Regions from separate parts of the Maridesulfovibrio bastinii DSM 16055 genome, predicted to be linked through region 1. Evidence: predicted binding sites of a transcription regulator. Region 1 holds the regulator's gene; each other region holds the start of a gene.

Evidence for each region. The regulator sigma-54, encoded in region 1, starts transcription at its own class of promoters, with help from an activator protein. The targets are predictions, from matches to a motif close to CTGGCACGGNNNNTGCTT.
Region 2: the regulator sigma-54 is predicted to act here: its motif matches at 7,048-7,065, upstream of G496_RS0105720 (Spy/CpxP family protein refolding chaperone).
Region 3: the regulator sigma-54 is predicted to act here: its motif matches at 3,250-3,267, upstream of ispD (2-C-methyl-D-erythritol 4-phosphate cytidylyltransferase).

Annotation. Positions count from the first base shown of each region.
Region 1 covers NZ_AUCX01000026.1:1,426-11,852, forward strand. Annotated here, with positions in the region: gene panD (aspartate 1-decarboxylase) at 1-4, opposite strand, end outside; gene G496_RS0112875 (hypothetical protein) at 183-701, opposite strand; gene G496_RS0112880 (MoaD/ThiS family protein) at 720-1,016, opposite strand; gene G496_RS0112885 (manganese-dependent inorganic pyrophosphatase) at 1,133-2,050, opposite strand; gene G496_RS0112890 (PTS sugar transporter subunit IIC) at 2,126-2,803, opposite strand; gene G496_RS0112895 (PTS sugar transporter subunit IIB) at 2,838-3,305, opposite strand; gene G496_RS0112900 (PTS sugar transporter subunit IIA) at 3,313-3,735, opposite strand; gene rapZ (RNase adapter RapZ) at 3,759-4,640, opposite strand; gene G496_RS0112910 (PTS sugar transporter subunit IIA) at 4,655-5,104, opposite strand; gene hpf (ribosome hibernation-promoting factor, HPF/YfiA family) at 5,109-5,651, opposite strand; gene rpoN (RNA polymerase factor sigma-54) at 5,700-7,115, opposite strand; gene lptB (LPS export ABC transporter ATP-binding protein) at 7,658-8,380, opposite strand; gene G496_RS19740 (LptA/OstA family protein) at 8,419-9,972, opposite strand; gene lptC (LPS export ABC transporter periplasmic protein LptC) at 9,980-10,427, opposite strand, start outside.
Region 2 covers NZ_AUCX01000010.1:27,100-37,526, forward strand. Annotated here, with positions in the region: gene G496_RS0105675 (radical SAM protein) at 1-115, shown strand, start outside; gene G496_RS0105680 (glycosyltransferase) at 135-962, shown strand; gene G496_RS18950 (nucleotide sugar dehydrogenase) at 965-2,197, shown strand; gene G496_RS18955 (class I SAM-dependent methyltransferase) at 2,210-2,995, shown strand; gene G496_RS0105695 (hypothetical protein) at 3,009-3,920, shown strand; gene G496_RS0105700 (class I SAM-dependent methyltransferase) at 3,913-4,626, shown strand; gene G496_RS20465 (cytidylyltransferase domain-containing protein) at 4,637-5,800, shown strand; gene G496_RS21075 (hypothetical protein) at 5,916-6,071, opposite strand; gene G496_RS0105715 (SHOCT domain-containing protein) at 6,156-6,470, opposite strand; gene G496_RS0105720 (Spy/CpxP family protein refolding chaperone) at 6,544-6,999, opposite strand; gene G496_RS0105725 (ATP-binding protein) at 7,240-9,051, shown strand; gene G496_RS0105730 (sigma-54-dependent transcriptional regulator) at 9,053-10,427, shown strand, end outside.
Region 3 covers NZ_AUCX01000006.1:14,756-25,182, forward strand. Annotated here, with positions in the region: gene cysS (cysteine--tRNA ligase) at 1-802, opposite strand, end outside; gene G496_RS18445 (hypothetical protein) at 918-1,829, opposite strand; gene ispD (2-C-methyl-D-erythritol 4-phosphate cytidylyltransferase) at 1,834-3,036, opposite strand; RNA gene rnpB (RNase P RNA component class A) at 3,149-3,509, opposite strand; gene G496_RS0101165 (zinc ribbon domain-containing protein) at 3,569-4,327, opposite strand; gene G496_RS0101170 (Nif3-like dinuclear metal center hexameric protein) at 4,512-5,327, opposite strand; tRNA gene G496_RS0101175 (tRNA-Ile) at 5,519-5,594, opposite strand; gene rfaE2 (D-glycero-beta-D-manno-heptose 1-phosphate adenylyltransferase) at 5,701-6,207, opposite strand; gene G496_RS0101185 (YkgJ family cysteine cluster protein) at 6,286-7,056, opposite strand; gene G496_RS0101190 (glycosyltransferase family A protein) at 7,163-8,821, opposite strand; gene thpR (RNA 2',3'-cyclic phosphodiesterase) at 8,902-9,462, opposite strand; gene G496_RS0101200 (CinA family protein) at 9,613-10,083, opposite strand; gene G496_RS0101205 (glycosyltransferase) at 10,134-10,427, opposite strand, start outside.

The DNA.
Region 1 (10,427 bases):
CCATCGTACACTCCTCCTATGGATGTATACTTTCGCTATGCAAAAAAAGGCGGATAGCACGGAGGGTTGATATTTGCAAACATCAATACCCCAAACGAAAAAATAAACATTCTTAAAGAGGAGACAAGCGCGATAAAAAAATTAGATGAAATGATAGCCTTTAACTATTCAAATGATGGTACTTAATTCTGTTTTAAAAAGATTCTTTTATGTCTGATCCAAAATAAGAGCAAAAAACCAGCAGCTAAAATAGATGCACCCTCCGGGATCGGTGTCGGAGAATTCGTTATGTCACCCTTGCTATAAAACCATTTTCCGGAAGAATAAGTATTTGTTCCTGTTAGATAGGAACCTTCAGCTATCTCAGCCCACTCAACTGAAAACTCATTAAAAACATTTGGAGCTTCAAAATAAATAGTAGGTAAAACTTCCTTAACACCTGCAATGCTCGAGCCTGTAAGGATAACGCTTGAATGAGTCTCATCAGCGTAATCCCAGCTCCACCCTTCTAGGCTTTTACTGCTGAATTTAACATTCTTTATAGATACATCATCATTCGTAACCCACAACTGCATCTTGTAAACGCCTGAGGACTCATTATACCAATTGGAACCTTTAATTGTGGAAGCGATGGAATTGCTAGCAAGAGAAAGCAAAAAGATTAAACTAAAAAGAATTAAAATTTTGTGATTCTTGTTCATATCGCCTCCTAATTATTTTCACCCACCGCCTACAGCGGGAAAAATTCCCAAACGATCACCATCTGATAAAACAGAATCCAAGCCTGATGAAATCCCATTTATGAAAATTATTTTAACATCATCAGTATCAATACCAATTTGATTTAAAACATCTTCAACTTTTGAATCTTGCGATATTGGAAATTTGTCAGCATTTTCCGGACACTTATCAGCAAGAGTAGCATAACATAATAAATTTATATTCACTTCTAAACCCTCATAAAATCTAAACCATTTAACATTATATTTAATGTACTTTTTTATAACTATTGTCAAATAAATATTTTCCTACACCAGATATAATCTATTTATGACAAGTTTAAATTTTAAGCAAAAAAAATCCCCCGCCAAAAGGCGGGGGATAAATAAAACCTAATTGAAAATCTAACGGCTTAGGCGAAAGCTTTTTCAAAGTTAGGAACAACCTGTTTTTTACGGCTCATTACACCGTCAAGCCATACGGATGTTCCTTCAGGAGCAACACCGAAAGCTTTTTCAACAACTGCAGGATTATCAGAAACGATCAGCATTTCTGAACCTTCCTTCATGATGTCAGTCAAAAGCAGGAAGCAGCTGTGACGACCGTCGGCTTTAACTTTTTCAAGTTCAGCGTAGAGGTCAGCTTTAATGTCATCAAATACGGAAAGATCAACAACTTCAAGCTGTCCAATACCGATTTTGTTACCGGACATATCGAAGTCTTTGTAATCACGGAAAACGAGTTCATTCATTGAAGCACCAGCAACAGCGGACTTAACGTTGAACATTTCCATTCCAAGAGCAGTTACGTCTGCAACACCGGCAATTTTAGCCAGTTCTTCTACAGCAGCTTTATCAGCATCGGTGCAGGTTACAGATTTGAACATAACTGTATCACTAAGAATTGCACAGAGAAGAACTCCAGCTACTTCTTTAGGAACTTCTACATTGTAGAATTTGTACATGGAATTGATAACTGTACCGGTGCAGCCTACAGGCCAAACCCACATTTCGAGGGGATTTGAAGTTGTAACATCACCAAGTTTGTGATGGTCAACAACTGCAACAACTTCACCCTTATCCAGGTTATCAAGGCTCTGAGCAAGGTCAGAGTGGTCAACGAGGATGATCTTTTTGTCAGTAGCATCGGTTACAACTTCAGGAGCTGCTACACCGAACTTTTCGAGAACAAAAGCTGTTTCAGGAGCGAGTTCACCCTGTGCAATAGCTTTAGTTTCTTCTTTAACTTTAGACCAGAGGTCTGCCATAGCAATCGCGGAAGCGATAGTATCGGTATCCGGATTTTTGTGTCCAACAGCATAAATAGCCATAATAAAATTCCTCCTCAAAATTTGCTAGCTTAGTTGAGCTTGTGTCTTCTATCACAATCTTTTTGTACTGCCAAGTCATACAGGAACAGCGAGTACAAAAAAGCCAGATAAAACTATACCGAATGCCAACGTAGCATAGGCTTTACGGAGCCTAAGAGCCAGAAGGCCTCCAAGACTTGCGGCAATCCACAGATAGGACCATTGAAGATCAATGGCTGCAATGGTCAAACCCCATTTGTGAAAAATTGCCCGAAGCACATAATAAAGAATCAGTACACTTGACCAGAAGAAAAAGAAAGAGGCAATAAAGGTTCTAAAAATGGAAGAATAAACAAGCTCACCGGGGATAGGATCATTCGTGCTCCCCTTCCGTGCCCAGTTAATCAGCTTCTGGTAGCCTTTATTGTGCAACTGCCTCAAAGAAGATTCTATCAAAACTCCAATTTTAGCTAAAGGCATACATGCCAATAAGACCAACGCAATTTGACGCGCCTGAGTAAATTCAAATTTAGTAACGAGAACACATGCAGCTAATGTAGGAGCTATAAGCTGAGGAGGGATATAAGTACCAGCGGGTATATTATCGAGCCAAAAAAGTTCAAAGAAAATAGCAATTCCAAGACTTGCCGAATAATCTCCAGTCAGGGCACCCCATAGGAAGCCGATCACAAGAGGTCTTTCAAGCAGACCTATACTTATTGAAGTCCTGAATAGTGAAAACAGCGCAAAAAAAAACTTACACCCGCCAGCCATAGGGGAAATATGCTCTGCCAGTCAATTAACATGCTCATGAGAACCTCACCTGAACAGGATCATTGGGGACACATCGGAAATCCAACTCAATACCTATGTTAACGAAATATCTAAGACATGATTCTTCTTCGGAATTTAAAGCAACGCTCGGAGAAATCTGTTTTTTACCAGGACTATAGTGAATGTTGCCAATATTTAGGGCATCAAAGCTCAATCCTTTATCCAAAGCTCGCTTAACATCATTGCAGGATGAAAAAATAATTAAGTAACTTGAATTCTCTGATGACGAATCAAGCTTGGCAACGGCTTCGGAAACAGCATCAACCCGAGTAAAGATGCAATTTACAGATTGGGGAATAGCAAGCGACATAATCTGCTGCTGCAAACTGTCTTCAGCAGTTTCATCATTAGCAACCAGCAAATATTTAGCATGAGTATATGGTAACCAGGTTTCGATAATCTGACCATGAACAAGCCTGTTGTCAATTCTTACCCACTGCATGACAATCCTAGCCTTTTTTCCTTTTTCGCAACATTTCTCCGGCCACAACAATTCCCTTGATACCGGCCTGAAGAGCCTGCTCCGCCATTTCATGCAGAGGGTCTTCTCTACGCTGTAGGGCTTTCAGCAACACAGGAAGGTTGACACCACTCACAACTTCGACCTCATCAGAAAGAAAAGATAGGCTAAGATTGCTTGGAGTCCCTCCAAACATATCAGTAAGGATCAATACTCCCAGACCTGATTTTACTTCTGCAACAGCTTTTTTGATGGAATCAACAGCGGCATCCATCCCTTCAGAGACATCAACACTCAATCCAACACAATTAGCTATAGGACCGACTATCAATTCCGCAGCCTTTATCAAGGCTTTTCCAAAGTCTCCGTGTGTAACAATGACAATTCCATTACTGCCGGCGGTTTCACTCATTTTTTTACCTAGAAAAACTGGTATTAATCCAGATCAATATGTTTATGCTCAATACTTACTGAATACCCGCAGGAACTCAGATCTGCATATATAGTCTCGGCCACGGCTACGGAGCGGTGCCTTCCACCGGTACACCCCATTGCAAGGGTGAGTCTATACCGCCCTTCTTCTTCATAAAGTGGCAATATATACTTAAGAAAGTTAAGGTATTTATCAATAAAGACAGACCCCGGTTCTTTACCAAGAACATAATTCAAAATTGATTTATCCTTACCGGACAAAGGGCGTAATTCAGGCTCAAAATAAGGATTGGGCAGAAAACGTAAATCCATGACCATATCCGCTTCGGTAGGCACATCATATTTAAAACCGAAGGACATGACATGCACTCTCAACCCTGAGCCTTTTTCTGTTAAAAAGACCCATTTTTCCTGAATTTTTCTACGTAGATCGTGTATGGAAAAATGGGTGGTATCAATTATGAGATCAGCTTCATTGCGTAATGGATTTAAAATAATTTTTTCTTCCTCAAGAGCCTGTTCAAGACCTATGGCTTTAGACTCAAGAGGGTGAGGTCTTCTGGTTGTCGCAAATCTTCTGACCAGCTCAGGAAGCCTCGATTCGAGAAATATTAAAGCTGGATTAATACCCTTCTCAACAAGTTCGTTTCTGGTCTGTGACCACTCTTCGACAAAATTTTTCTGCCTGAGATCCATACCAAGGACTAATCCACGATATGTTATGTCATTGCCTTTAAACAACTTGACCAGACGAGGCAGCATACTTGCCGGAAGCCCGTCAACACAGAAAAATCTCAAATCCTCAAAAACTTTGAGGGCTGTTGATTTACCTGCTCCGGACATACCACTTACAACAATGACCGGAAAAGAATCCGCGCTATCCACCTCTGCCTCCGCAATCAAACGCTTTGAAGAACCTTCCAAAGATCATCTTTACTTTCAGTCTGCATAAAAGCTTTCCTGAAAGCATCATCCTTAACCAGTCTGGAAATCTGAGCCAGAGTTCTTAAATGAGAACCGGCACCCTGCTCAGGAGCCAGAACCAAAAAGAAGATATGACATGGTTCGTGGTCAAGTGAATCAAAATCAATACCCTTCTCACTTCGACCAACAACAACATACATATCTTCGATGGAGTCAAATTTACCATGGGGGATGGCAATGCCATCCCCTATGCCTGTTGTACCTAATTTTTCACGGTCAATAAGGACCTTGTAAGCTTCGTCAGGGTTCATATCAAGACCTGAATCTATCAGGACCGAAACCATTTCCTTTAGAACACCTTCCTTGCTATCACTTTCAAGTTCATGAATAACAAGATCCTTTGCCAAAAAAGCACCTATTTTCATTATACTAATATCCTGGGTCTATTAAACCGAAATCGCCATTATCACGACGATAGATTACGTTTATTCCCTCGCTGTCAGCATTGCGGAAAACGAGAAAATCATAGTCTAATGAATCCAGCTGTAAGGCGGCCTCTTCGACCGTCATTGGCTTGGGTTCAAACTGATCCGACTCGACTATACGCGGAGGTCTGTGTTCCTTATCTTCAAGGTCAAAACTGATCACATCCATCCGAGCCGATGTAACTTCACTACGCCGGTAGCTGCGCATCTTTTCACGCATCCGCCTCAACTGGGCTTCAAGCTTATCAAGGACCATATCAATAGTAGAATACATATCTTCAGACTCTTCAAATGCAGAGATGTGAATATTGTCTGAATAAAGTACAACTTCCGATATATGCCTGAATCTATCCACGGAAAGATTCACCTGCAACTCAGTATTATCTGGATTGGTAACAAACTTCTCAAGCTTGCTAAAACGGGTATTTGCATATTCCTTCAGATGTTCAGACGGATCGAAGTTCTTAAAAGTGAATGCTACGTTCATAAGGATCCTCCTTAAGTTAGGGTGAATATGCTATTCCAGTATAACTGGCTAAAAGACCTTCTTGCGCTTGGAAGAAGATTCTATACCCAGCGCGGTTCTGTATTTGGCTACCGTCCTCCTTGCAATATTAATTTCAAGCTTCTCTTTCAGATATTCAGCAATTTTTTCATCACTATAAGGCTTTTTGGGATCTTCTTCAGAAATAAGCTTCTTTATCATGGCCTTTACTGATTCTGAACCTACCTGTGAACCGTCATCCAATTCCAACGCACTGTTAAAAAAGAACTTAAGTTCAAAGACACCATGAGGGGTCGCAACATATTTATTTGTTGTTATCCTGCTCACAGTAGATTCATGCATATCAATATCTTCAGCCACTTCCTTCAGAATTAAGGGTTTGAGCTTAGTTACACCATTTCTAAAGAATTCATCCTGAAACCTTACTATTGATTCAAGAACTTTAAATAAAGTCCTCTGCCGTTGGTAAAGACTCTTCATGAGCCATTGGGCAGACCGCATCTTATCCTGAAAATATTCTTTATCGGCTCCCTTTGCAGCTTCTGTTGTTTCCACATAAAAGGAATTCATCTGCAATTTCGGCAGCCCGTCATCGTTTAGTACAATAACAAATTCTCCATCATACTCATAAACATAAGCATCAGGACTGATATAGAAAGGGTCACCCCCGGAAAAACTTGCACCGGGAAGCGGGTCCAGAGTCTGAAGCAAATCCAGATAGCTTTTCAAATCTTCCATGCTCAATTTAAATTTTCTGGCCAGAGGCTTATAACGCCTTCTTTCCAGATCTTCTAAATGATCACGAACCAGAGAAACTAAAATAGGATCGTTGTCCAACTTTAAAACTTCGAGCTGTACGGTCAAGCATTCTTTTGGTGTTCTTGCTGCAACACCAACAGGATCAAACCTTTGAATTCTATGAAGAACTGATTCAACCTCATCGACTGAAGCAGAACAGATCTCACTTATTTCTTCAACCCCTATGCAAAGATAACCGACCTCACTCAAGTTACCTATTATGGCTTCTGCTATTTCACATTCTTTCTCAGTAAAATCGGAAAGAGTCATCTGCCAGCCAAGATGGCCATCAAGCGTTGTCGACTTGGTAAGACGGGCATCATAAGATAGACCGTCTTCATAAGCTTCAGACTCTCTAACTATTGATTGCTTGGAAGAGCTGGAAAATTCTCCCAGATAATTCTCCCAGTCAGCATTCTTCATCAGCTCTTCAGTCTCTCCACTTGCGGAAGACTGATCCTTGTCACGAGCTTCAGAAACCTCCTTCTCTTCATATTCTTCAAGAAGGGGATTTTCCATGAGCTCCTGCTGAACTGTATCCACAAGCTCAAGACGGGAAAGCTGTAAAAGCTTGATCGCCTGTTGCAATTGTGGAGTCATCACAAGTTGCTGAGTAAGCTTAAGCTGTTGTCTTAATTCCAATCCCATATTTTACCATTACCAATAAAGTCTTAACACATTATTTTTATTAACTAAAAAAGCATTAAACAAAGAAAAAAGAAAAAAAATACATTTTTAAAGAATAATATAAAATACTACTTGATTTTAGAATGACATACTTAATTAAATCTTGCAACAAAGAGTATGAATATTACTGTAATATATAGTTTTTTATAAAAACAATTTTACACATGAAAAAAGTGTACCAATGTTCTGAACGCCTGTAAATCTACAAACTATAAATTACTTTAAAAACAATTTTGAAGATACGCTAGCACCACTCGATATAACCACCTAAAAAAATTATTTTTTTAGATAAGCACCATAAGTATAATATTGAATATTTAAAATAATTAAAATTCGAAATAGCTATCCAAATCCATTAGTTAGAAACAAAATTATTATCTAAAATTAGGAACGATCATTTTTTCCCAAAATCCATAAAAAAAAGACAGAATTTACACTATGTGCAAAAATCCTGTCTCAATTTAAACCTATAAAAGCTTTTTATCAGCACTAAAAAAACATCGCTACAACCGAAAACTATCTCCCAGATACAAACGTCGAGCCTTAGTATTCTTTACTATATTTTCAGGAGCTCCACTCAAAATAACCCGCCCTTCATAAACAAGATAGGCTCTATCGCATATTGTCAGTGTTTCTCTAACATTGTGATCTGAAATCAAAATCCCGATTCCCATCTCTTTCAAAGTGGAAATAATATCCTGAATCTCGATAACAGCAATAGGATCAATACCGGCAAAAGGTTCATCAAGCAGAATAAACTTGGGATTGTTAATTAGAGCCCGGGCAATTTCCAGTCTGCGCCTTTCACCACCGGACAGGTACATCGCTTTTTGATCTGCCAGACGCAAAATACCAAGCTGATCCAAAAGTTCATCCGCTCGCTTTGAAACGTTTTTAGATGATATTTTGGTATGTTCGATTATTATTTCAAGATTTTTACGTACTGATAATTTTTTAAAAATAGAACTTTCCTGCGGAAGATAACTCAATCCATGCCGCGCCCTTTCATGAAGAGGCCAAGTGGTTATTCTATGTTTATTAAGATAAACATCACCCTCAGTAGGCTTTACCACGCCAACAAGCATGTAAAAAGTTGTTGTTTTACCTGCGCCGTTAGGGCCGAGTAATCCCACAACTTCCCCTTCATCAAGTTTAAGGCTGATTCCTCTGACAACTTCTTTAGGGCCGTAAGATTTGACTATTTTATTTGCTATTATCGAAGGCATAATAATTCCGGAATAGTTACTGGTTCAACATCAAGAGGCTAAGGGGAAACATCCTTCGGAGTGAAGAAAATAGCTTCTACAGGTTTATCGCCACCGATAACTTCGCTTCTGCTGTCTTTCAAATAAAATTTGATAGTCTTTCCCTGAACAATATTTTTGCCATCAGCAAGTCGAGCTTTTCCATCCATAATAATTATAGACTGATCAACTAAAAATGTAAGCTTATCACAAGTCCCTTTGCGATTACCCATTACGACGTCAACATTTCCATAAGCAACAATTTTTTTAATTTTATTACTTGCATCATTTAAAGATTCGCTCCCCTGACGCAGGAAAGCTGTCAAGGAATCAGAAGTCAGAGTAATATCAAGTCTGGTAACTTTTACATTTCCTAAAAAGGTTACCTGATTTTTGACTTCACTAAAGGTCATCTTTGTTGAGACGATTTTAATCGGAACCTGATCCTTTGGAGAAGCTTTCTGCTTTTTGGCCGAATCATCAGACTTTATCTGCTTAGGAGCCTCGGCCTTCAAATAAGTACCATAAACATACCCGATGGCCTGCGATTTATTGTGAACAGCTGCGCCTGACTTATAAACCGGATACCATTTTCCCTCAGCCTGTCCAACCAGAACAGTGTCACCTTTTTCAAGCTTACCAACTATCAGCGAATTAACGTCAGGTTCGGAACGAAGATTCAGCACTGTAGAGGGATACATTTTTTTTGTGGGTAGAATGTCTTTAGCCTTTACAGCCGCTGATTTATCCTTTTTTACGGATGCTATAGTCATCCCTGAGAGTTTCTTATTCTCAATACTTGAAGGGTATTGAGCAAGAAAAGGCCCCCAGACATATCCCCAGACAGGAGTATTTTTCTGAACTGCTGTATCTATTCTATAAACAGCAAACATACCGTCATGCTCTTCACCAACCTGAACCCTATATCCGGGGAAAAGAACTCCAACAGCTTTTGCTCCTGCTGACGGCTTGGCTATTACCGAAACTTTTCGTACAGCATAGCGGATTGTTGAATCTGAATTATCAAGATCAACATCCGAGGATTTGATAAACCCGATAGCGCGACTTTCTGCTTCAACCTTCTGTCCGCTTTTAAAAACAGCATACCAGCCTTCCCGCAAAAAACCGACCTTGATCTCATCACCTTGTTTTAATTCACCGGCAACTTTTGATTTTTGAGATCTCTGAGCAAAATATTTTATTTTCCTACCAATATATCGAACATCGCCCCAGTCTACAGTCTCTGCAGATTTAGGAGCTGTGGAGACAACTTTTTCGGAAATAAAACCGACAGGTACAGACTTTGCTTTTGCAAAAGCAGGGTAAACTGAATACCAACCCTTCTTTGCCTTACCTACTTTAAAAACTTTTCCAGCAGAAAGAATCCATGAAACAGAAGAGTCATAATTCGGCTTTTCTCTAAGATTTGCAATTGTTCTGGTAACCATAAGGTTTCCTGAAGCTGCGAAAGATGCAGCAGAAAAGACCAGTGTTACAAAAAAAATAAGTATTACCGGGATAATGAAAGATATTTTGGGGAAGATTCTGGTAAAGTTGTTCATAGCTTTTTTCAAATATTGCTCACTTCTGCTTAGATGTGGTTAGAACATCAGGAGAAATCAAGGCTTCAACATTATTATCAACTGTTATTTCACGTGTTTTTAAATTTACGCTGACCTTAGGGGCCTCAACAAACAGCGAATGACTGTTCAAAATAACATTGCCATTTAAGATCAGAAAATTTTTTTTCGGATTAAAATGAAGATTTTCAGCTTTTAAAGCTAACTCCCCATAATGACCGCGAACATTTTTCCACAAACGAAGTCCTTTACCTTTCTGGCTGACTTCACCGTGAACAGCTCTGACCACAACTTCCTTGCGATCACGTCCAAGAAAATAAGTTACTTCAGGTTTATCGGCAATAACAAGTCCCTTCTCCTGATCATAATCAGCACTACCGGCTTTAAGCTTCCATTCAATATCGCCGCCGGTTCCCTGAGTAAGTTCGATACCATCCACGGAAACATCA
Region 2 (10,427 bases), on a different contig from region 1:
GGATATTTACGACAGGATTAAACTTTCGGACTGCCCTCGCTGCACCTATCAGCCGCACAACCAGATATTTGAGCATGTCATTGAAAATGACAGCATGACGTATAAATTTATTTAGGCCGCACAGGAGCCTCAATTTGACAAAACCTCTGGTAAGCATTGTTGTCCCATCATACAATCAGGCCCGCTATCTTCCAACTGCGCTTGATAGCGTGATGTTTCAGGAATACCCGAATATAGAGCTCATTATCTGCAATCACGGTTCAACCGATAACACATCCCGAATAATCGCAGATTTTATAAATTCAATTGAATCCGAAAAGGTCAGTTACCTTGAACGGATGAGTGACGACGGCAGCAAAACCCTGCTCCGAAAGCATGAACTCCGCTACCCCGCAACACGAACGGTAAAAGTAATTGAAAGTCAGGAGAATATTGGCGGAACAGCCTCATACAATGAAGGATTCAAGGCCGCCGAGGGTGAATTCTGCATGTATCTTGTGGGCGATGATTATTTCTTTCCCCATGCGATTTCCGCGATGGTGGATGTTTTTGAAAAGAATTCCGGGCTTGATGTTGTTTATGCCGACACCTTTGTTGTTGATGACGCTGGAAGAATTCTTCAACGCCTTTCAAAACCGGAATACTCATTTGAAAAATGCCTTGCAGACTGGTTTCACCTTGGAGTCTGCCGACTTTACCGCAGAGATCTTCATCTTAAGTGTGGTTATTACGATACTGATTATAGAAATGCCAATGACTACGATATGTTCCTGCGTTTTGCCATGAGTGGAGCAAAATTTCAGCATCTCAACCGGGTTCTGTACGGCCTTAGAAAGCATGATCCTGACAATCCTGACGAACCGGCATCATGGCGTGACAACGGGCACCGCAATCTTATGCGGGAGAGCATAATCTGTGCGGAAAGAGCCAGAGAATGGCTGAAAAGTAAAAGGGAAGCATAAACATGAAAATTTCAGTAATCGGCCTTGGAAAACTCGGTCTCTGCACAGCTGTCTGCTGCGCCCGTGCTGGTTTTGAAACATGGGGCATGGATTTAAAAAAAGATTATGTCGCCCTTATTAAAAATGGCGAAATTCCTTTTTACGAATCAGAGCTTGAAGAAAATCTCTTAAAATACAGAGAGAATCTGCACCTGACAACAGACATCAGCGAGGCTGTTGCCAAAAGTGATATCTCACTGCTGATAGTCCCGACTCCGTCACAGGAAGACGGAGCTTTCAGCAACGAATATCTGATCAATGCTCTCAAATCCATGGGACCAACCCTTGCGGCTAAAAAAACATTTCACGTTGTTGATATCGTTTCTACAGTTATGCCCGGATCATGTGACAATATTTTCAAACCTCTGCTTGAGAAAATTACCGGGAAAAAAGTAGCTGAAGAGATCGGGCTGGCCTACAATCCTGAATTTATAGCTATCGGCAGTGTCTTAAAGAATTTTCTTAACCCTGATCTGCTGCTTATCGGAGAATCAGATCCACAGACCGGTCAGGCTCTTGAAGAAATGTATTCCGCTGTCTGCGACAATAGCCCTCATGTTGGCCGCACCTCTCTCATCAATGCGGAAATAGCAAAACTTTCCATCAACTGTTACTGCACCATGAAAATAAGTTTTGCCAATAATCTCGCCTCAATCTGTGAAAAAGTTGCAGGGGCTGATGCCGGCGACATAACCGAAATTATAGGCCACGACTCCCGAATCGGCGGCAAATATATTCTACCCGGTCTGGGATTCGGCGGACCATGCTTTCCAAGAGATAATGAAGCTTTTATAAATTTCACCAGACAGGCCGGAGGATTTTCCGGACTCCAGCAGGCCGTGGTTGACATCAACAATGCCCAGCCGGGAATTGTGACGGATAAAATCATCAGCCTGTCACCTGAAAACGGAACCGTAGCCCTGCTTGGACAGGCTTATAAACCGCAAACCTATTTAACAGAAAGATCACAGGCTCTGGAGATAGCTTTAAAGCTCTCAGAACACCGCGGTTTAAAAGTTAAGGTTTATGATCCGCTCGCAAAAGAACACGGTCCGTGGGAAACCTGTCAGAGCCTTGCAGAATGCGTTACCGGAGCTGATGTAGCGGCGATACTTACCCCGTGGCCCGAATTCTTCGATACATCATGGCACAGGCTGCTTTGTAAGGGAGCCACAGTTCTGAATCTGTGGAAATAAGGGACTTTTCGGATGAACATTGATCTGAAATACCATCGCAACGGATACGATTACTGGAATAAAACCGTATGCTGTTCCAAAGAAGCCGGGGGTGAACCACTCACTTCCGAATATTTTGCTGCAATGGAAGAGTACAAATACTCACAGGAGCCGGAAATTCAGGCCTTTGCCCAGTTCAGCCGTTATCATGGTAAAAAAGTACTTGAAGCCGGAGTAGGAGCGGGAACGGATTTTCTGCAATGGGTTCGCTGCGGGGCCAGAGCATACGGAATAGACCTGACAGAATCAGCCATAATCCAGACCTCTGAGCGTCTTAAAATATATGGACTACAAGCCGAAGAGCTGCAACAGGCGGATTGTGAGAACCTGCCCTACCCCGATAACAGTTTTGACCTTGTTTATTCCTGGGGGGTCATCCATCACACACCCTCACCGAAAAAAGCCCTTTCAGAACTGGTTAGAGTCACAAAACCGGGCGGGGAATTAAAAGTCATGGTCTACAACCGCCACTCTCTGGTCGCTTTTTATCGCTGGTGGCAGATGGCCCTGCTCAAATTAAGGCCTTGGATGAGCCTCAAAAATGTTCTGGCCAACCACATGGAAAACAAAGGGACACAGGCTTTTACGGAAAAAGAAATCAAAGAACTTTTCCAAAGCTTTCCTCTTGAAATACAAAATATACAAAAATTTCTTACCTGTTACGACCGCAAAGTTCCTTTTTCAGGGTTCTGGACCAGAATTGCAGGAGCTGACAACGCGGGATGGTTTATGGGCGTTAAGGCCGTAAAAAACAAATAAAGGAGCTTTAAATATGAAAGTCAGCCCCGGAAACAGAGATATTACTGTTTATGTCGGTTTTCGCCCTTTTGAAGGCGAATGGATTGAAAAAAATACGGCTGTGTTGAACGGACTTAAATGGCAGGGAGTCGAAGGACTCAAAATAAAATTTGTCTGCTGGCCTTCAGAAGTTTCCACAGCAAGCTACGCTTCCCGGCACGGATATGAAACCGTGGTTGTACCCTGGGTGCGGCATTATCTTTTCTCCGGCCCGCAGCGCAGCTTCAAGGCAATGTTTGAAACCTGCCTGATGGACTGTGATACTGAAATTTTTGTTTATATAAACGGAGATATTGTTCTCGGACCCGGAATTCTGGAATGGATTCAAAATAATGTTGACCACTCCACCTTATTCAGTCTGCCGCGTCATAACTGGGAATTCAGCAGACAGCTTGAATCTGCAAAAGACTTTGAAACGGCCTTTTCCGAGTCTGTCCCGGAAGAGTGGACCGCCCTTGATATTTTTGCAATGCGCGCCACTGAAGCCCGTAAAAATTTCATTCCCTTTCCGCCGTTCCTGCTTACTGCCGGATCAATGGATTCGTTCATTCTTGTAAATGCCGCACACATGGGCTGGAAAAGGGTGCTGATTCCGCCCGACATCTATCACATGCTGCACATTGAGCATGAGTTCAGCCATCCGCTTAAGCCTGGAGCTTCACCTGACAAATATGCCAAATGGGCTTTCAACTGCGGCGTTTACGAAATGGCCACCCAGAAAATAGCCCCTGAACATCTACAGAACGCAACTCTCAGCAGTTTCAGCGGTGCTGAAAGATATAAATTCAAATATCAGTTACCAACCCGTGATTACCAGACTCCTGATGAATGTTTAAACAGTGACGGACAGACTGAGAAGCCTGAAAATGGAAAATCTGATGAGTAATGACATCCTGAAACATAATCTTGAGAAATGGAAAACACTCCCTGCCGGTGAATGGCGCAGAAATGTTTCCGATCTCTACGCGCTTGAAGACGATGAACTTGCAACGGCCTACAATTCATTCCGTACTTTATGGGACAGAGAAAGAGGCTGGGAGCATGAACGCTACGGCAAAATGTTTTCAGGGCGTGAGGTGCTGGAGGTAGGCAGCGGTCTTGGCTATGATGCACTGACAATGTCTAAAAAAGCAGCATCATGGACCTGTGCGGATATACTTCAGGTGAACATTGATTTTGTTGCCCGTATGGCCGCACTCACAGGCTCAGAAAACATTTCGACCCAACTCCTTGAAGATATCGATTCCCATGATTTCAAAAAATCTTTCAACGGATTTTATGCTCATGGAGTTCTCCACCACATACCTTTTGATATCGCATCCAGACAGATGGCTAATATATCAAAATATCTTGAGCCGGGGGCCAAAGCTGTTTTTCTGATGTACCCGAAAGCAAGATGGGAGCATGCCGGAAAACCTGCTTTTGAAAATTTCGGAATAAGCACAGACGGGGAAGGAACACCGTGGGCCGAGTGGTATGATGAAGAAAAAATTTTGAAACTGGTCGGAGATGATTTTACTCTGGATAAGAGTATCCCCTGGGGCTGGAACAATATTGAATTTATAAATTTCGAACTGACTAAAAAACAATAGGGACCAGACCATGAAATTAGGCGCGCTTATTCCGGCCAGAATAGGGTCCAAACGTCTGCGCAAAAAAAATATCCTAAACCTCGGCGGTAAACCCCTGCTCTGCTGGAGCATAGACCCGCTGCTGGAAGCGGATATTTTTGATGACATCACCGTCTCAACCGAATCAGAAGAAGTGGCAGATGTTGTACGCAATATTTATTCGGAGAAAGAAGTCAAAATACTGATGCGCCCGGAAGAGCTGGCCGGTGATGACTCCAGTCTTGACGCGGTTCAGGCTCACTACCTTGAAAATAGACTTGATATTGAATGGTTCGGACTTTTCATGCCGACATACCCTTTCAGAAAAAAAGAAAAAATCCATGATGCGGTAAGAGCCTTGTATTCCGGTTATGCCTGGCGGGTTATCTCAGTAAGGGCAGATGAAAACTGTTCTATGGATTATTACTACCCCAAGGATGACGGAGTGGGACTGTTTTTTCAGATGCAGCCTTTTTTTGCTGCAAATAACATTTCCACATATATGTTTTACCAGCGCAATATGATTGGTGAACTCTGGGCCAAAGCAGGCATGACCAACACTGAAAGGGTCAGAAAAATATATGCAGATGTTGAAGAATGTATTGATATCGATACTGCTGCCGACTTTAAAATAGCTGAAAAAGTAGTGTCCGGTTACAAACCTTTTTTCCGTAAACCAGTTTTTTCTGAGCTTGGAGACTGGACTCTGATCATGCCGGAAGGAACGGACATTGAAGGTTACAAAAAATATCTGGCCGGGTATGATATGACTGATATGAGCACACCTATGCTCTTTCTTCAGGAAGCCCGCCTTCCGGTCTCAACCTTCAGATGTTTTGACGGCATCAGGCGTTCATACTGGATGAGCGAAAAAGCCGTAAATTACATGAACTACAGCAGGGCCAAAAAAACGGGCAACAATGCCTACATCCCTATTCACTACACCAACTCGAAGCATTACAGACTGCTTAGGAATATGCATCCTCAAAACCCTTATGACCCTCCGACCGATTGCGATAAAGACGGGATCATGTTCGGCAGCAATTCCGCAGTGCCGAAAGCCGTTCCACAGGACCGGATCATCTTTCAGGAAAAAGTGGAAACAGAACCGTGGTATGTCGACCCTCTGGACTTCGTAAAATCAGCAGCTGATTAAGGCTGGCCTTAATTAAGTTGTTTTAAATTTAAGGGCAGCACAGCAGGCTGTAAATAAAATCAATACTGAACCAAAAGCCCCTGCCATCAAGTAACTTGAAGGCAGGGGTAGATACTTATTTCTGTTTTTTATGAGAATATTTTCCCTTACTTAATTCAGTAAACCATTTTGCATAGAGCTTGGGAACATAGAGATAATTTTCCTGTAGATCAGTCTTTATATAATTTTCAAAAGACTTACGAGTTGCTTTGGAAAGATCAATATTGCTCATGATAACCCCCGGTTCAATGGCTAGATCCGGATCGGTTCAATTTTACTGCAAAAGGCTTTCATATTTTTAGTCTGATAATTTGTTTCAATTTCCGAGAATATCCTTTTTCCTGAGGTATTCTTCTTCACTGATATCACCTCTGGCAAACCTCTCTCTCAAAATCTCGCCTGTATCAACACGATTGCTGCGGCTTGTTCCTTCATTGCGCTGCACATTGTTATTATTCAGATTCTGAACCAGCTTAAAAATCAGATAAGCTACCAGAGCGATAATTAGAATATTAAAAATCAAGCCCACAAAACCTCCTCCACCCATGAGTCCACCGCCCATAAAACCGCCATGCATATAACCTCCCTGAAAACCGTTAGGACAAAATCCATTCCATCCGCCTGTAAACATATCTTCTCCGGATTTTATAATTTTGTGATTCAAATTCTACTCAGGGAGGGCTGCCCCTCCCTGAGTAAGATACTTACCTGCGCGGTCCGTAACCGGGGCAATTAAAGCCTGCACCGCGACCCATCGGCATAACTGGGAGGTTACTGCTTTCTGCCTTGTCAGCGAGCTGGGCTTCCTTTCTGCTGATATCTTCTGCAAGAGCTCTTACACGCTTGGAGTCAGGATTGGTTCCTGCCATGATAGCTCTCATTTCTGCCCGGTCACCGCGAAGCGAGGTGCGGAGATCACGAGTCTCCTTCATAAACTTCTTATACTCAGGGCTATTGTACATTGCCGCGTTAGAACCATTCATCATATATCCGCGACCATTACCATTCATCATATTTCCATGACCGTTGCCATTCATCATGTAGCCGTTGTGCATTCCCTGTCCGTGTCCCTGACCATGTCCCCATGCAAGAGCACTGTTTGAGTTAAAAGCAAAACCGGCTGCCAGAACCAATGCGAGTGCGATAAAGATCTTCTTCATTTTTTATCTCCATATTTTTTTAAGTTTGAACGCCTTTTGCATGGTATAAGGCAAGAGTGATGCCAAGCACTGTCTACACTATTTAATATACTGGAATAACATACTTTAATACAAGGAATAGCCTTTTAAACGATAAAGGAAAGCTTGCTTAAAAATTAAGCAGATGTTTAAAAAATAGACACACGTAAAAGACAATTGTCTAAAAATTAGACAACAGCTCTTTTGACTACCGAGAAAAAAATGAAGCAAAAAATAAAGTCATATCTGGGAAATGTTTCACCGTGGATAATTATCGGTGCCAGCGCGATACTGGTCGTGGTTATCCTTACTCTGGCTGTTATGAATTACAGCCACGGCAAAAAATACACGGTGAAAATATTAAGTGAAAAAGGAACCGCACTAATCAGATCTTTTGAAGCGGCAACAAGAACAGGAATGATGGGCTGGATGGGGCAGGAAGCAGACATTCAACGTCTCATTGACGAAACTTCCGAACTTCCAGACATTCTTTACATTACCATTGTGGACGAGAAAGGAATTGTGCTGGCCTCAAGCCATAAAAATCTTATCGGCAAAAAGCTTCTACCAGCTCTGGCGCTGAAAAGACTGAAAGCTTCAAATACTACCAAATGGCGGATAATCAGACCGGATAAAAGTGGAGCATTTGAAGTCTACAAAAATTTTACCCCTGTTAAATCAAATACTGTAAGCCACAACCAGAGAGAATCAATGCATCATATGGGCATGATGCGAGGACGCGGCAGGTGGGACCGAAACGGTTTTTTCCCCGGTCACAGATGGCAGTCAAACAAAAGCAATATTTCCTCTTCCCAAAATAAAAATATAATTTTCATCGGGATGGACCTCCAGCCTTTTAAAAAAGCTGTGAGTGAAGATATTTCAATGACCATGACAATGTCCGGGACTCTACTGCTGCTCGGGCTGGGTGGATTTGTGTCACTTTTCTGGATGAACAGCCACCTGCGATCCCGTAAACTTTTGCAGGACAGCAGAGCCATCACTGAGGAAATTGTTGAGAATCTCCCGGAAGCAATCATTGCCTGCTCACAACAGGGTGAAGTCATCTTTATCAACCCAGCGGCAAGACAAATGCTTGCCAGAGATGTTTTCAGGCCCGGCAGAACTGCAGCCGAAATTCTCCCTCAAAAGATTGTTGAACTTGGTGAAAAGGTCATGGGCGAAGGAACTCCCATAATAAACAGAGAGATGAACCTTAAGGCCCTTTCAAATCGGGAATTCCCGGTATCTATCAATATCAGCAGCATAGTAACTTCGGAGAATGAATCCATAGGGATGATGTACATGATCCGTGATATGACCGAAGTTCGCAGACTGCAAAACCGTATCCGCAAAGCCGATAAACTGGCAACTATCGGTCAGCTTGCAGCAGGAGTTGCCCACGAAGTCCGCAATCCGCTTAGTTCAATTAAAGGTTATGCAACTTACTTCGGTTCGCTTTTCCCTGAAGGCAGTGAAAACCGCAAAGCTTCCGAAGTGATGACTTCCGAGGTGGACAGGCTCAACAGAGTAATTTCCGAACTATTGGAAATGGCCAGACCAGCAGACCTGAAAATAAAAGAAACAGAGGTAGCCGCATTAATAGAATCCTCCCTGCGGCTTGTGAGACAGGAAGCCCAGTCAGCCTCGGTCAAAATTGAAACGCATCAGGACGGCAATGTATCAAAGGTAAAAGTCGATCCCGACCGTCTGGCACAGACCCTGATCAACCTCTATGTTAACGCAATTCAGGCTATGCCCGATGGTGGAACACTGAGTGTCTCCACAGAACAGAAGGACGATCAGCTTTTCATTGCGGTCAGTGATACAGGTCAGGGATTGCCGGAAGGCGATCTCGGCAGGATTTTCAACCCCTACTATACAACTAAACCATCCGGGACTGGCTTGGGGCTGGCAATCGTGCAAAAAATAGTTGAAGCACACGATGGCCGCATTGAAATTGAAAAAACAGGACCCGAGGGGACCACATTTAAAATAACCATTCCATTAACCACTGATAACAGGGAAAAATAAAATGGGTGCTGATATTCTTGTTGTTGACGATGACAAAGCTCATCTTTCCATGCTCTGCACAATCATCTCAGGATGGGGCCACAAACCATTCGGAGTTGAGGATGGTTCAGATGCAATACAAAGCGTCGCCGAAAATCCTTATGACGCAATCTTAATGGATGTCCGCATGGCTAAAGTCGGCGGAATAGAAGCTTTGAGCAGAATTAAAGAAATCAATCCTTCCATACCGGTAATTATTATGACGGCCTACTCTTCTGTAGATACCGCTGTGGAGGCTATGAAGATCGGTGCTTACGATTACCTGACTAAACCGCTAAATTTTGATGAATTAAAACTTACTCTTGAGCGCGCCCTTGAGCACATGAACCTGATTGAAGAAAATAAAAATCTTAAAGAAAGAATCTCCAAAGAAGGCGCTTCCGGTATTATAGGTCGGAGTGAGCCGGTAAAAAAACTGCTGGAAATGGTCAAAACAGTTGCCGAAACCGAGGCCACAGTGCTCATACTTGGAGAAAGTGGAACAGGAAAAGAACTCTTCGCCAAAGCCATACATTCCGAAAGCAACCGCAAAAACGCAAAACTGGTCACCGTCAACTGTGCAGCCCTGACGGATACACTGCTGGAGTCAGAACTTTTCGGTCACGAAAAAGGTTCTTTCACCGGGGCGGATAAAAAACGTGACGGCAGATTTGTTCAGGCCGATCACGGAACTCTTTTTCTCGATGAAGTCGGGGAGATTCCCATGCCGATGCAGTCCAAACTGCTCAGAGCATTGCAGGAAGGAGAAATTCAGCGGGTTGGAAGTGACGAAATTCTAAAGGTGGATGTGCGTATAATTGCAGCGACCAACAGGGATTTGCAGGAAGAAGCCCGCAAAGGAAATTTCAGGGAGGACCTCTACTACCGTTTGAATGTTGTCAGTTTAAAAATACCGGCACTGGCTGATCGCCCGGAGGATATTCCACTGCTGGCAAGTTTCTTTCTATCAAAATTTGCAGAACGCAACCGCAAGAAAATAAAAGGCTTTACTCCGGGAGCAATGGACAAACTCAACCACTATAAATGGCCCGGAAATGTCCGTGAACTTGAAAATGCTGTTGAACGTGCCGTTATCCTGACTGCCGGAGAATATATCTCTGAAAAAGACCTTCCACCGACAATAGTTGATGGTCTTGAAGATAATGAAAAACCGGCTGTAGAAGCTGGTAGTGAAGCTTCAAGCCATGTTGGAGGCAAACCCCTTTATGAGATAGAAAAAATAGCTATCCGCGAAACTCTTGCAGAAACGGGCTGGAATAAAAGTGAAGCCGCGAGGATACTAAATATTACCCGCACCACCCTTGATAACAAAATCAAAAAATACGGCATTGAATCTA
Region 3 (10,427 bases), on a different contig from region 1:
TGGACATTTTTTCTGAATTAATCTGCACAAAACCGTTATGGACCCAGAACCGGGCCATTTCTTTGCCTGTTGCGGCTTCACTCTGGGCAATTTCATTTTCATGATGCGGGAAACTGAGATCCTGTCCACCGCCATGAATATCAAAAGGAAGAGTCAGATATTTCTCACTCATGGCTGAACACTCAAGGTGCCATCCCGGACGTCCGAGACCCCAGGGGCTTTCCCATGCAGGTTCACCGGGTTTTGCTCCTTTCCAGAGGGCAAAATCAAGCGGATCCTGTTTTTCTTCACCCGGTTCAATCCGAGCACCGGAGCGCATATCTTCAATATTGCGCTTGGAAAGTTTACCGTAACTATCAAATGAACGGACCTTGAAATAGACATCCCCGGATTCAGTGGGATAAGCATGATCCTTTTCAATCAAAGTCTCAGTCAATTTGATCATTTCGGTTATATGCTCAGTACACTTAGGTTCAATATCCGCTCTGAGCACATTGAGCTTATCCATATCAACGTAAAATTCCTGAATAAACTTTTCAGCAAGTTCTGAAGAATCAATTCCGGATTCATTGGCGCGTTTAATAATTTTATCATCAACATCAGTAAAATTGCGGACAAAGGTTACGTCATATCCCTTGAATTTCAGATAACGAACCAAAACATCGAACACAACAGAAGATCTGGCATGACCGATATGGCAAAGATCATAAGCGGTTATACCGCAAACATACATATTGACTTTGTTGTCGTTTAAAGGAGTGAATTCTTCTTTTTTACGCTTGAGGGTGTTATAAAGACGCATTGTTTCTCCAGATATTTTAGGACCATCCCGACTGATTTCCCACAGACCGGATGAAATGTTCAATGTCCACAGATTTCTTTTTTAAAAACTATTTTTTAATCGTCAGGCCGGGATATTAATTATCCTGCTGCGCAACGGCAACATCTTTTCCTTTGTCCAATTGAATTCTGTAAAGATCAATAATCTCATCCAGATCCCGCCCCATAAAGATGTAAAGCAGTGGCGTTGCATCCTCAGGAGAAATCTTTAAAGAAAAATCGGATGGATTTTTTAAAACGTTCTGAAAAGTACCGTAAAAATCCTCTGCATAACTGTAACCGCGCTCTCTGGCTTTTAATTTCAGGAATTCGACCCGCTCTACAAGCCTGCTGGTATAATCCTTTCTGCTCAAAGATTCTTCCTGTGCCAGAAAATCAAGCACCCGTTCAGCCAGAGAATGATCTTTGAAAATAATGCCACCACTATATATGCGAGTGCCAATAAAGCCGCTTATGCCCGGCTTATCAAGCTTCACATGCTCAAGTCCAAGAGCAATATTAAGGCTTGCCAGATCTTTTCCGTCAAGTTCAAGCTTTTTCAGTATGAACCGGTTGTTCTGGTCTTCATATATGTAGTCGGCCCCGAGGTCAAAACCAAGAGCCCGGTAGCCCATTTTTTCAAGAGAGCTGAATGATGAACCGAAATTCATAAAAGTTACTGGAATAGAGACCTTTTCAGCTTTGAAATGCATATATCTCGGAATGCGATGTTCCCGGTCAATACCGGAAATATGAACTCTTCCCACCGAGATAGCTGAACCCATGGCAAAATCAAGATTAACACCGTCAATGTATATGCTCTCATCAAAAGGATTGATCATGGCATCTTTAAAATCAATCTTAACTATAGAGCTGTACTTATCGGCAATCTCGCGAACTGTTTCTACCGAATATTCATGAAGCCATATATATCCACCGCCGGCTCCGGCAGCGGACAGAACAACTAAAACCAATAGAACGGTAAAAAAAACGCGTTTAAATCCAGTCATGTGATTATCCATCCACGTCAGCAAGTCTTACACCGGTTACAGTGGCAACTGCTTTGATTCCTTTTTTTTCTCCGGTAAACCCGAGCTTTTCTTCTGTCGTAGCTTTTACATTAACTCTACTCTGCGGAAGTCCCATGACAGAAGCCACATTCTTCCTTATCTGTTCTCTGTAGGGAGCAAGCTTGGGAATCTGTGCAATCACAGTCAGGTCGGCATGGACTATTTTAATTCCTTCAGCTTCAGCTTTGGACAAAGCTTCCATAACAATAATGCCGCTGCTCATATTTTCAAGGGCTGCATCCGTATCAGGAAAGTGCAATCCGATATCTCCGCCACCGAAAAGCCCTAAAATGGCATCGGCAAGAGCATGATAAAGGACATCTCCATCAGAATGAGCTACGACTTCAGGCCCTCCGGGAATGGGTATTCCACCCAGAACCATCGGACGTCCGGAACCGTAACGGTGAACATCATACCCCCAGCCTACGCACGGGACATACATTTTAGTCTCCTCAAGTTTAGCAAGGTCTTCAGGATTTGTGATTTTGATATTACTTTCTTCACCCTGACAGACAACGACGCTTTCTCCCATCATTTCGAGCATTGAAGCATCGTCAGTCACGTTCCAACCTTCGCCGTCTGAAATTTCATGGGCTTTCCGGATCAGATGCAGCGGGAAACCCTGAGGGGTCTGAACAGCTCTAAGGTCTGACCTGTCCGGGGTTCCTGTAATTGTATTGCCATTAACGGTTTTAATCGTATCAGTGACTTTTACAGCCGGAACAACTCCAGAAGCACCCTTATCAAGCTCATCGATAATGGAGCTTATCATGGAAGCGGAGGCAAAAGGTCTTGCAGAATCGTGAATGAGTACGTGGGAACATGTAGCCGGAAGGTCTTTAAGTCCGTTGAAAACAGAATCCTGCCTTCTCTCCCCTCCTGAGACAACTTTATAAGTCAGCCCGAGAGAGCAACTGCTGTTCAGCTCATCTACACGCTCTTTCATTTTATCAATATCTGAAGGGGGGAAAACAAAGACTAAGCCCTTGATGCGGGGAATACGGGAAAAAGTAGTGGCTGAATGCCAGAAAAGCGGCATTCCTTTCCAGTTAAGGTATTGCTTTTTAACTCCGCCGACTGAAGCGGCAAGTCTGGTTCCACTGCCGGCAGCTAATATAACTGCCCAGAAATCACCGGATGAGCTCATTGGTTGACTCTCGCCTCCGGGAAACTTGTCAGGTAACGGACAACTCCTGCCCGGAGTCTGTTTGTGGATAAAAGTGGAAGGAATAAACTTCCTTTAAAGGAGTTTTAAACAGATAAGGAGCCGGACTGTAAGCCGGGTCTTGTATCCTGCAAGCAGGATGGTCATCATTCATCTAGGACGTATGTTACCATACACCTCAAGCAACCTACCCGAAAGCTTCAGCCGGGCCGGCCTCAAACGCTTCCCTATTTGGTCTTGCTCCGGACGGGGTTTACCCAGCCGGACATGTCACCATGCCCGCTGGTGGTCTCTTACACCACCTTTTCACCCTTACCCCGGCAAAAGCCGTGGCGGTCTGTTTTCTGTGGCACTTTCCCGGAATCGCTTCCGCTGGGAGTTACCCAGCGCCATGCCCTGCGGAGCCCGGACTTTCCTCCCCGGCATTACACCGCGGCGATGACCCGTCCGACTCCAAAATCTGTTTAAATAAGGGGAGCCATGCTCCCCCTGATTATACTGAAATAAAAACCTGCTATTCCGCTGCCGGCTTCTTCATGGATTCAGGACGGGCAGATTCGGGGAAATGCTCTATCCAGAATATAAGACGCTGGCAGTTGGGGCAGCTGATAATCTGATGGCCTTTCTGAAGATCGTTGTAAATCTGAGGAGGAATCATAATATGACATCCAGAGCAGATAGCATCTTCAACCGGAACAATAACAGGATGTTCAAGGCGAGAACGTATGAACTCATATCTGTTGAGGATAGGTTCGGGGATCGCGTCACAGGCTTTGCGACGACGGGTATTCAACTTGTCCAGATCACCCTGAGCCTGTTCCAGACGGGTTTTAAGGCCGATGCGTTTTTCCTCAAGCTCACTGTTGAGGACAGAAAATTTTTCATCAATATCTTTCAGAGCATCTTTCTGACGTTCAGTCTCTTCCATAATGGTGACTTTTTCATCCTCACGAAGCCTGTTAAGCTTCTCAAGGCTGTCCATTTCACGCATCATGGCATGATATTCCTTGGTATTACCTACCATCATCAGCTTGCTTTTGCTCTTTTTGATCTTAACGTCGTCCTCTTCGATTTCAAGCTCAAGACGCTTCTGCTGATCTCTCAGCATTTCAAGCTTTTCTTCAATCTGAGTTTTACGTTTGGTAAGTGAGGCATGGCGCGACTCAAGTGCCGCAACATCCTTGGGAGCCTGATCAATTTCGGATTCGAGCAGAATGATTTCGTCGTCTACCTTTTGAAGAATAACAAGCTGTTCAATCTGTTTTTCATACATGCTGGGGTCCCCTTTTACGGCTTTCCTGATTTTTTAAAGGAAATATCCGCGCAATCAATGTTCGGAAAAAGGCATGGAACGACCTGTTTTTCCGTTATAAAACATATTTCCCTGTGCATGGCCTGTGCACAATCGGGAAACGGGTATCTCAAGAATAATGCCCGCGAAGACTTTGTAAAGAGTCCTAACTCAGGCTTTTGTGCCTGATTCCGTCAACATAATAAGCAAACGGATCATGGCCTTTGAAAAATTGTACATCCACTCCGTTCGGTTCAAGCTCGCCACGCAATACGAGGGCAAAGCGGCGCATCATTTCCTCTTCCAGTGAAAAATGCCCCACATCTATAACTGCTCCGCCAGCTTCCTGTGCCGGGTGATATTTCACATCTCCGGTAATGTAGACGTCAGCCCCTGCTTTAAAAGCTTCATCCATCATTGAAGACCCGGAACCCGGACACATAGCAACGGTAGCGACTTTCTCCGGCAACGGACCGCAGACAGATAAAACAGAACATCCGCTGAGCTCTGCCACTTTTCCCGCAAAATCGTCAAACGACATTGCTGAAGATAAGGACCCTATGCAGCCGAAGCCTAAGATTTCGCCATCCCCTGCGCGCGCTGTCTCATCAAGAACCTTTATATTTTCAAGCCCCAGATCTCTCGCAGGCCAGCTGACCGGTCCCGCAATCTGAACATCCAGAGAAGTATGGCTTGAAAAAAGAGTTGTCTCGGTGCTCAAAAGCATCCTTAAGACCTCATGAAACCCGTCCAGCTTATTCGGCAAACGCGGTTCAAGAGTCAGAGGATGATGAGTCAGCACAAAGCGTGCTCCACTCTCAATAGCACTCGCAATCGTCTCAGGAAGCGGGTCTAAAGCTACCGCAAGTTTTGCAACTTCACGCTCGCGCCCTGCAACCTGAACTCCGCTGTTATCCCATGATGCGGCAAAAACCGTTGGAGCATGGGATTCGATAAGGTTGATGATTTCAGATGTTTTCATAATTCAAAGCTTATAAAACAAAACTATAAAAAAATCAGCATCCTTGTAAAACAGCTCCTTAAAAATAATACCCCGAAAAAAATGAATATGCTCCCGTGGGGACCAAAATCCCGAGGGAGCACTGGATACTATAAATTTTTCTGCTGGAACACTTCAGAACTGTCTTTTATATGCAACAGCATTGTGTTTAATGGTGGGCCAACCAGGATTCGAACCTGGGACCATCCGGTTATGAGCCGGGGGCTCTACCAACTGAGCTATTGGCCCGTCAAATCAAGTGAGCTGAATCTAGTACCTAGAGATCGAAGCCTTGTCAAGTTCAGCACACATAAAAACCAAAAAAAAGTTCAATATCCCTGCAATTCAATAAAAGCTAACGGATATCTTCTTCATGAATACGTTTTAGAAGACCTGTTGTGGAATATCCCGGCAGGAATGGAAGGCTAAGCACCTTTCCGCCGTTTTCCTCCACGATATCACGCCCGACAATATTATCCACACTCCAGTCGCCGCCTTTAACCAGTATATCCGGCCTGACAGAGGATATCAGGTTGTACGGAGTGTCCTCATCGAAGAGAATTACATAATCTATTACGCCAAGTCCCGCCAGCACAAAAGCACGGTGCCGCTCGGAATTTACAGGGCGTTTGCTCCCTTTAATCGACCGCACAGAGGTATCACTATTAAGCCCGAGAACAAGGATATCCCCCTGTTTCGCAGCGCGAGTCAGCAGATCAACATGACCGGCGTGCAGAATATCAAAGCAGCCGTTGGTGAAAACGACTCTGGTTCCCGGCGAAAAAGATCCGCGCAGCAATCCGAATTCTGAGTCTGTAACTATCTTCGGACTGTCTAATTCAAAATTCGGCTTATCGCTCAAAGTCTCTCCAACAAATTAATTTAACTGCGGCTGCACTTTTCCGGGAGATATTCCTCTCCATTAAAGCCAGTCAGCAGACTATTTTTTCGGACTTAAATTTTCACACTCACCAGTGACAACCAGCTCAATCCAGTTCAGCGCAAAATCAAGACACTTTTCATCATCTTCATAAATAGCGTTCTGTTCGGCTTCACTGACATCAAGCCTTGAAAAAACATTCATGTCTTTGATGAAATTTTTAAAATTGTCAATCTGGAAAAGGGCCAGAAAGGCCATGTTCAGCTGGCGGTCATCAAGAGCCCGGCCCATACGTCTTACTTTAGTCATCAGGCGCATGTAGCGGTCATTTACTTCATTGTATTTTTCAAGGCCCTGATCCTTCAACCATTCAGTGCTGGTCCACTCTTTAGTCTCTTTAAAACCGTTACAATGGGGTTCTTTAACAATAAAAAACTGCTCAATAACATTACCGTCATCGTCAAGGCGTGAAGCCCTGCCAAGGGGGTATGTTCTGCATGCTCCGGGTCTGTTCAGGTATACAGAGCAACCGGAATCCCGCACAAACGGGCAACTGCGTTTGCGGTTATCAAGCATGCGCAGACGAACCATAGGAAATCCTGTTTCCGGAGTACGTGAAATTTCGAGATGAGTGTTAACAAATTTTTTACTGTCCATGCCAAGAGATGTACGCAGGCGCAGAACATCATAAGGAGTCATCATCAGATTCAGATCACCGCAGCAGGCATTAAAACAGGAAATACCGGGGTGACAGGAAAAAGCAAAAGTTTTGCCGGCTTCAAGCTCGGGCAGACTGTCCAGAAAATCTTCACTTGCGTCATGCTCAGACATCAAATCCTCCTGAATCAAACGGTTTACCAGCCCTAATACAGTAGGATTTAAAACCGCATCCAATTTATATATATTAAAAATTATTCACCTTAAGACATGCTCCGCCTCAGGCGATTACTCCCTGACGGCATAAAAAATCAAGCTTTGTCCGCAGGTCGTCACGCAGAATTTTTTCTTCTTCTGCCATGATCTTTAAAATTTCACTTCTGGGATGCATTGCCTGCATCTTATATTTATTGCCTATGGCATTGCTTTCCTGCTTTGCGGAAAGCCGGCTCGCATTTCCGGTATTCTTTCGGTGCAGAATCCGCAGATGTCCCTGATACACAGGCCACTCTTCTTGCAGACAGAGCCTGATATCGTGTTCCATATCATCATACTGGGATGGAGAAAGGAACAGGGAAAACCCTCCATTGTCAAGCAGCCTTGAAGTTTTGAAAAGGTGGCAGCAGCCTGTTACGGAAGAACAGGGGCGCATAAAATTAAAATTTCCGGAATCAAGCCCCTGATGATGAAGATCAGAAACTTTAAAAGGATTAGGACTTATTTCACCGAGATTATATTCAGGACCGTCACCTTCGCTTCCTTCCGGCTGAACCAGATGGAGATCGACAGACTGCATAATCCGTGGCGCAGAAAAATCAACAACCCGGCAGCCCCACGCTCCGGCATCAGGATAATTTTCAACAGCAGCTGCAAAATAATGGAGCCAGTTTTCAGGAACTTCTACATCATCATCAAGATATAATACATATTCACTTGCTTTGACTTCAGCAGTGGTCATCAGCCAGTTTCTGGCTGCGGCGGCTCCTATATTAACAGGAAGATCAATCCTCTTAAGCCGCGAAGAAAAAGAATCCTGCCACTTGTCTATGACGCATGAGGAAGAATCAGTGGAACCATTATCAAGGATAATAATACGGGCATTACCAAGATCAGATTTGAAAAGTGACCGAAAAGTGGCGTCCAGTTCTTCGGCCTTGTTGTATGAATAAAGCAGAATAACCAAATTTTCAGGAACAGACGGCAGACGGTTATCTATTCCTTTTACTATATCGTGCAAGCGCAGGAGTTCACTTGTTCTCCACGGTTGGGCAGAAACGGTTTCCCCAAGAATGGATACAGCCTTTTCCTTTTCTCCAAGTTTCAGGAAAACCGAAGCCGCAAGACTGCAAAAGTTAAACAGGCCAAAACTTTTTCCACTTTCTATAAGCAGATTTAAAGCCTGATCATTATCCTCTTCCAAAAAAGCGAACCAGCTCCGCATAGCGTTCCATACCGGGAGCATACTTTTTTTTAGCGGTTTCAGCACGGCAGATGCAAAGTCATAATCGCCTCTAAAAGCAGCATGTATAAGCCCCTGCTGAATCCAGAAAAAATTTCCACTGTCTTTTTCAATATTAGAGATGAGGTAAGAACCTATTTTATCAAAATCACGTCTACCGGCGAGACGCATAAAATAAGAAAGATTTTCAGGACGCTTCCAGTGCTCAGCTACATTTTTTATGCAGACGGCCATATCATCAGGCAAAAGAGCTAAAAGCCCGTCCACTGACATTAGCGTGGCAGCTATCCTTCCATCGACAGGGGAAGCACACCATGCTGCCGACAGCAACTCAACAGCAAGGTTTGAATCATGATCAAGACTGCGCAGACCGGCTTCAAGCAGATGATTTCCACCTACAGAGCCCAGCAGCAGTTTTCTACAGGCCGGATTGACTGACTCATTTATATACTTAAAAATTTCTGGCTGAACAGAACTCATATAGCTCTCCTGATAAATCTTATCCGAGAGCTATATCATTTATGCCTGAGGTGTAAAAGCTGCATGCAACGCAGCAGTTATCAGCTAAGATCAAAGCGCTTCAGCTCAGTGTAAACCGGACCGGACGGAGTCAGTTCACTTTGGTAAAGGCAAAAATATTCTGCCAAGTAAACCGGAAGAGTTTCAACACTGAACGGACGGACTAGATTTTCCCAGTTTTCTCCTGAAAAAGATCTCACTCTGGCCAGAGTCACGTGGGCATTAAAATTCTTTCTTTCCAGAATCTCTTCCTCATTTTTAAGGGCTTCCTGCAAAGCTACTGCCAGCTGTTTAACACTATCTTTGCCTTGCGCTATACCCGCCCAGACAACTCTTGGCTGCTTTAAAAAAGGGAAGCCGGATATGCCGGACAAACTGACATTAAAAGAAGAAAATTCAAGATTTTTTGCATAGGAAATATATTTTTCAAGCTCAGCCTCAGTAAGATTACCAAGAAAGCGGAGAGTGATATGCATATTTTCAGGTTTCACCCATGAGACTTTCGAAGTGACATTCTCTTTCAGGGAATTCTGAACGTCACCAAAGCGGCTCTTCCATTCGTCAGGAAGCGGGATAGCGAAGAATGTTCTTATTTTTTTCATATAATTTCAACAAGTAAAGAAGGTTATGAACATCTTGTTTAAAACTAAAAAAGACCTCACTCAGTACCATGAAGCCTACAATGAAAAATAAGAACTGAAAAGGGTCTATCCGGAAAAATAAACACTCAGAGCATAAAATCTATGCCAACTTTACAGAAGCTGATCTCTCAGAGTTTCAAGCACATACTCAAGACTCTGCTTTTTAACTGCAGCCCGGTCTCCACTAAAAAGGCACTTGCGGGCAAAAGTTTTGTCTCCGATATGCCAGCCCATCCAGACTGTTCCAACAGGTTTTTCAGCAGAGCCACCTGTAGGACCTGCAACGCCCGAAAGAGATATTCCCACCTGTGTTCCGAGCTTTTTGCTTACACCGTCAGCCATCTCCAGAACGGTCTCTTCACTGACCGCACCATGGTCAATCAGGGTCTTTTCCGAAACATCAAGCATAGCCATTTTTATCTCGTTGGAATAAGCGACAATTGCACCGCTGAACCAGCGCGAACTGCCGGAAACATCAGTCAGTGTTGCAGCAACGAGACCACCGGTGCATGACTCGGCAGTAGACATAGTCCATCCTTTGGAGACAAGCAGTTCACCAATTTCAGAAACGAGCTTTTCCATTCGATTATACCGCCCTTTTAAATTTAGTTTAAAAGCTATTTATAACCGTACTACTTATTGTTGATAAGACTTTCAATATCAAGATCAGGAATAATCGGTTTGTCACCCGGTTTTGAACTGTAGATATGAAGCAGATTCATGGCCTTGGATGCGGTGTCCAGACGCTCCCTGACAATTTTACGATTTATTCTGCCCATCTTTTGGCGCAATTCAGGATCATTTATCAACCTGAGAATCTTTTCAGAAAGTGACTTATCATCTTCAACCGGACAGATGAAGCCGTTAACCCCGTCTTTAACCAGTTCAGATGTCCCGCCGGCATCAGTACAGACAGCGGCAAGACC